2 regions of the Cobetia sp. cqz5-12 genome follow, and region 1 is predicted to be linked to the other one. Evidence: predicted binding sites of a transcription regulator. Region 1 holds the regulator's gene; the other holds the start of a gene.

Region 1 (3,099 bases):
ACCGCGCAGAGACAGGCTGGTATCGGCCTCGATGGTGAAGGTGTGGCGTCCCTGGGACAGGCCTTCAGCATCGTCGCGGATATGGGCGAGCAGGGCACTCATGTCGATGCAGCGACCGTTGTCGGACAGTTCGTCGGTTTCCAGGCGTGACAGGGTCAGCAGGTCCTCGACCAGGTGCTGCATGCGGTCGGTCTGGCTCTGCATCTGACCAAGCCCACGCTGCCAGCGTGGGGGCAGGTCATCGGCGTAATCGGAATAGGTCTCGAGATAGCCGGCCAGCACGGTCAGCGGCGTGCGCAGTTCATGGGAGACATTGGCCACGAAGTCGCGGCGCATCTCTTCAAGACGATAGAGGCGGGTGACGTCACGCAGCATGACCAGACGCTCGTTGTCACCGAACAGGGTGATGGAGATCTGCAGCGTCAGGTTGTCAGACAGCGGTGACTGGAGTGTCAACGGCTCGCGATAGGCCAGCCGATTGAAGTAGTCGATGAAGACGGGGTCACGCAGGTAATTGGTGATGTGCTGGCCGCGGTCGTGGCTGGCCTTGAGACCGACCAGCTGCTCGGCCGCGCTGTTCCACCATTCCATGTCACCGTGGTTGTCCAGCATCACCAGGCCGTCGCGCATGGCCTCTGAGGATTCCTGGATACGGTTGAGGATGCTGCGCAGTCGCTCCTGAGCCTGACGCTGGCCCTTCTGGTAGCGGTAAAGACGATCGAGCAGGTCTCCCCAGACGCCATCGCCGGGCGGTGGCTCTTCATGGGGATTGGTGATCAGCCAGGTGTAGAGGCTCTTCAAATGCTTGAGATGGACGAACAGATACAGCGAAAGCCCCAGCGCCAGGCCCCAGCCAAGATGGCCCAGCAGGCCACCGATCAGGCCGAAGCCACCGGCAAGGTAGCCGAGGCGCCATAGCTCGTTGGTCCAATAGCGCATGAATTCCTCAGGCCTGAGCGCTGAAGCGGTAACCGGTGCCGCGGACGGTCTGGATCAGATGCTGATGGCCTGTGCCCAGCGCCTTGCGCAGGCGGCGGATGTGCACGTCCACGGTGCGCTCCTCGACATAGACGTTACCGCCCCATACCTGGTCGAGCAGCTGGCTGCGCGTGTAGGCACGCTCCTGATGCGTCATGAAGAACTGCAGCAGGCGATATTCGGTCGGGCCGACATCCAGCGAGTTGCCGTGGGCGGTGACGCGGTGGCTGGCCGGGTCGAGCATCAGGCCTTCGACTTCCACCGCCTCCTCGACTCCCTTGGGCGTGGTGCGACGCAGCACGGCCTTGAGACGGGCGACCAGCTCGCGCGGCGAGAAGGGCTTGGTGATGTAGTCATCGGCGCCGGCTTCCAGGCCTTGAATCTTGTTGTCTTCCTCGCCCTTGGCGGTCAACAGGATGATCGGCAACTCCGAGGTAGTCTCGTCTCGCTTGAGACGCCGCGCGAGCTCCAGGCCACTGGTGCCCGGCATCATCCAATCCAGCAACAGCAGATCGGGCTTTTCATCGACGACGATGGCGTGGGCGTCCTGGGCATTGTCTGCCTCCAGTACGCGGTAATCCGCCATTTCGAGGGCAACGGCGATCATCTCGCGAATCGAGGATTCATCGTCGACAATCAGTACGGTCTTGGAGCTCATCGCTAGATCCCATGCAGCAGTCGGCGCACGCGCCAGAATGACAAGTCGATGACGATTACAACCCGCTTATATGACAACGAGATGACAACTGCCAGCATGGCAGCTTGCACGCAAGCCTGCCAGCCGCCTCTGAAGGGTGGGCGGCCGGCATGAACCGTGGGCTGGGGAGTAACCGGGGGCAGGGGTCGCTTTAAATCAAATAAAACTGATGTTCATGCAGACGTCAGCTCATCGGCCAGGTCGCCAGGGCGATACCGGCGAAGATCAGCAGACCCGTCCAATGATTGTTGAGGAAGGCCTGGAAGCAGGGTGAACGCTCACGCTCACGGATCAGACGTTGCTGCCAGACGAAGGTGACAGCGGCGGCAGCCAGCCCCAGCCAGTAGAAGATACCCAGCGCCAGGTGCAGGCCGATGCCGATCAACACCGCCAGCATGCCCAGCTGCAGAAGGCCGATCATCAGCTTGTCGGCACGCCCGAACAGCACGGCGGTGGACTTGATGCCTACCTTGAGGTCGTCGTTGCGATCGACCATTGCATAGGCGGTATCGTAGGCCACCGTCCACATCAGATTGGCCGCGAACAGCCACCAGCCGTAGGTCGGCACTTCCTCCAGCGTCGCGGCGAAGGCCATCGGAATCGCCCAGCCGAAGGCGGCGCCCAGCACCACCTGGGGCAGATGGTGGAAGCGCTTCATGAACGGGTAGCTGGCCGCCAGCAGCACGGCGACGATCGACAGCAGTACCGTGGTCAGGTTGGTGAAGCACACCAGCACGAAGGCGGCCGCGACCAGCCCCCCGAACAGCGTCAGCGCCTCGCGCTCCGAAATGCGACCCGAGGTCAGCGGCCGGTCACGCGTGCGCTCGACATGCTTGTCCCAATGGCGGTCGGCGTAGTCGTTGATGACGCAGCCGGCGGCGCGCATCAGATAGACCCCGGCGATGAATATCAGCAGGGTCGTGCGCTCGGGAATGCCATCTGCCGCCAGCCACAGCGCCCATAGAGTCGGCCACATCAGCAGCCAGGTGCCGATGGGGCGATCCAGCCGTGTCAGGGCGAGGTAGTCGGCCAGTCTGGAAGGACGCGAAGCGGCGGAAGTGGATGACGCGGTCATCGGGGCTCCTGGGCGGGTGGTAGTGGGCAAGGAAAGAGAGGGAAGCGAGGCCGGTCGGCCGCAAGACTCAGGCCAGCTGCAGCGCGTGCTGGAAGGCTGGGGTGAAGCCCTCCTGCACCAGCACCTTGAAGCGACCATGCGAGAACATCGAGCGGCGCATCCACAGGCTGGTGGTTCGGGCCAGCGGTCTGCGGCTCGAAAGCACCAGCGGGGCGCGGCTGACATCGATGGCGCTGCGGGTCAGGTCCGGCTGGCGAAACAGCCAATGGCCCAGCGAGCGCTCGCCCAGCGTCGAGAGGCGATGACCGTGAGCCAGGTCCAGCGCCGCCAGCGAACGTGCGATCACCCA
Region 2 (3,099 bases), 220 kb from region 1:
CGCTCTGGGCGACCGGTGCCCGTGCGCGCGCCAGCCCCTCATCATCCCCGTAATAGTGACGGTAGTAGCTGACGATCAACGCCCTGGCGGCCTCCGGATAGCTGTTGGAGAGCGTGACCGGGCCGAACAGCCAGCGAATCTCGGGATGACAGCGCAGATAGGCGCCCAGCCCCTGCCACAGGTAATCGAGGCTGCGCCGCCCCCAGTAACGCGGCTGCACGAAGCTGCGCCCCAGTTCCAGACCGTCCTGCATGCGCTCGAACATCTCCGGCGTGAAGCGGAACAGGGTCGGACTGTAGAGCCCCTTCTCGCCATGTGCCGCCATGATCTTGCGCACCTCACCGATGCGGTAGGCACCGGCGATCTCGAGATCAGCGTCATCCCACAGCACCAGATGCCGGTAGTGGGCGTCATAGCGATCGATATCGCGTCGCTCGCCGGTGCCCTCGCCGACCCGCCGGAAACTGATCTCGCGCAACCGGCCGATCTCGCGCATCACGCTGGAACCGGGGAAGGCATCGAACAGATAGATCTTCTTGCCGTCGCGGGTCTCGCCCAGCAGTTCACAGGGCGTCAGTTCCTCACGCAGCGCCTGGCGCTCCTCCGGATGACCGATGGCCTTCTCGGTCACGAACAGGCCGCGCTTGCCACGACCGATGCGATACAAGTGCTTGCGCAGCAGGCGTGTCTTGGCATTGGTACTCAGGGCATCACTGTCGAGGCGCTCCAGCGGGATCAGCTCGCCGATGCGCAGCTTGAGCTGACGCTCGCGCTGACGAAACATCTCGTGCGCCAGCAGAGGCGTGCCGAAGCTGCGGTTGATCGACGACAGCGCATAGAAGAGCGTCGAGTTGCGACCGCTGACGTGGATAGGCAGCACCGGCGCGTTGGTCTTGCGTGCGAAATGCAGGAAGCCCGACAGCCACTTGCCATCACGCGGCCCGGTCGGGCCTGCACGCGAGACCTCGCCGGCGGGGAAGATGATCACGGCCTCTTCATTCATCAGCGCATCGCAGATCTGACCACTGCTCTTGCGGTAGCCACGGCGACTGAGGTTGTCCAGCGGCAGCAGCAAGGGTGCCAGCGGCTCGACCTTCATCAGGATGTCATTGGCGACGATCTTGACGTCGCGGCGCACCTCGCCGACCAGCTTGAGCAGCGCGAGGCCATCCAGTGATCCCAGCGGATGGTTGGCGACGATGACGACCCGCCCGTAGGCGGGGATGTTCTCACGCTCCCGCGAGGACACCGAGTAGCCGAAGGAGAAGTGATCGAGCACGCGGTCAATGAAGTCGAAGCCGCGCTGGTCCGAGTTCTCGCCGAGGAAGGCATTGATCTCACCCTCGTGGACCAGGCGCCGCAACAAGGCCAGCGCCGGACGACGGATCAAGGGATGGCGTCTGGCAAAGGCAGGGTACTTGGCAGCGATGACGCGGGCAGTATCGATCATGCTCTCTCCTTGGCCGCACGGAGTGCGGAACGCGATGTCTGGATCATGGGGCTTGATATCACGTCAGCATCACGCCACTTCATGACAGGTGCATCACAGTCCCCGTACAGTGAGATGACAGAGATCCGTCTGCGTACGACGCGGTCACAGCAAGGCAGCAGGTCTGCCCAGCCAAGGAGAGAGCGAATGTATGCGATAGCCGTCGAGAACGAGGCACTGGTCTGGCAGGAAACGGAGGCTCCCGAAGGCATCGCCTCGGACGAAGTGCGAATCCAGGTGGCCTGGGCCGGCGTCAATCGCGCTGACCTGATGCAGCGTGCGGGTCAGTATCCGCCGCCGGCCGGGGAAAGCGAGATTCTTGGCCTCGAGGTTAGCGGAACCATCCTCGAGGTCGGCCGCCACGTGGAGCGCTTCCAGGTGGGAGATCCGGTCTGCGCCTTGCTGGCCGGTGGCGGCTATGCCGAGGAGGTGGTGGTCAATGCCCTGCAGGTGTTGCCGGTGCCGGAGGGCTATAGCCTGAGAGACGCCGCCGCCCTGCCGGAGATGTTCGCCACCGCCTGGTTGAACCTGTTCATCGAGGGCAATCTCAAGCACAAGGAGCGCGTGCTGCTGCATGCCGGCGCCAGTGGCATCGGTACCACCGCCATCCAGCTATGCGGGCTGTTCGGACATCCTTGCTTCGTGACGGTCGGCAGCCAGGAGAAGCTCGACACCTGCCTGCGCCTCGGCGCGGATGCCGGCTGGAATCGCCACGATGGCAGCTTCGTCGAGGCCGTGAACGACTGGGGCGGCGCCGACATGATTCTCGACCCGGTGGGCGGCGGCTATCTGGCCGACAATCAGCAGGTGCTGAAACAGGATGGCCGCATGGTGCTGATCGGCCTGATGGGTGGGCGCATGGATGAGCTGGATCTGGGTCGCATGCTGATAAAGCGTCAGCGCCTGATCGGCTCGACCCTGCGTTCACGCTCCCCCGAGGGCAAGGGCATGGTGCTGGATGCGCTCTACGTGCATGTGTGGCCACGCCTGGCGCGGGGCGAGCTGCGCCCGCATATCGACAAGAGCTGGCCAATCCAGCAGGCCGATGCCGCGCATGCCTATGTGCAGGACAACGCCAGCACAGGCAAGGTGCTGCTGGCGGTGACCGGCGCCTGAGCCTCGTCATGGCACTGATGACATCAGCAGCATAAAAATCGGCAGCATGAAAAAAGCGGCAGCCCAGTGGGCTGCCGCTTTTTTGGCTTTATAGGCGCCATCTCGTGCTCGCTGCTCCGCTTGACGCCCCCCGCCTGACAGCAGTGACACTCATGCCGCCAGACGTAGGCCCCGAGGCATCTGGCGCAGGCTTACTCGCTGCGACCGATCGCCTGGGCCTTCTGCCAGGTGAGTTGCAGCAGACGGGCGTCGTCTCCGGCGCGATGACGCTGGATGCCGCCCTCGGCGATCACCGCTTCCTTGAGCTCCGCCCAGCAATTCAGCTGCTCCTCATCAAGCAGCCGTCTGAGCGCTTCGAGTCGAAAGCGCGGCAGCATGCCGGCATGATAGAACAACAGCGAGAGCCAGGTATTGTCGTAGCCCCAGCTGTCGCTGTAAGCGATTCCCGCCTCCCCCAGCTCATCATTGACCCACTGCGCCACCTCACGCACTGG

What was found. The regulator PhoB, encoded in region 1, activates phosphate uptake and scavenging genes when phosphate is short. The targets are predictions, from matches to a motif close to TGTCATANNNNTGTCANA.
Region 2: the regulator PhoB is predicted to act here: its motif matches at 1,531-1,548, upstream of F8A90_RS16225 (GNAT family N-acyltransferase).

What each region holds. Positions count from the first base shown of each region.
Region 1 covers NZ_CP044522.1:4,136,261-4,139,359, reverse strand. Annotated here, with positions in the region: gene phoR (phosphate regulon sensor histidine kinase PhoR) at 1-939, opposite strand, end outside; gene phoB (phosphate regulon transcriptional regulator PhoB) at 947-1,636, opposite strand; gene ubiA (4-hydroxybenzoate octaprenyltransferase) at 1,860-2,750, opposite strand; gene F8A90_RS17200 (chorismate--pyruvate lyase family protein) at 2,818-3,099, opposite strand, start outside.
Region 2 covers NZ_CP044522.1:3,916,983-3,920,081, forward strand. Annotated here, with positions in the region: gene F8A90_RS16225 (GNAT family N-acyltransferase) at 1-1,450, opposite strand, end outside; gene F8A90_RS16230 (NAD(P)H-quinone oxidoreductase) at 1,637-2,605, shown strand; gene F8A90_RS16235 (3'-5' exonuclease) at 2,797-3,099, opposite strand, start outside.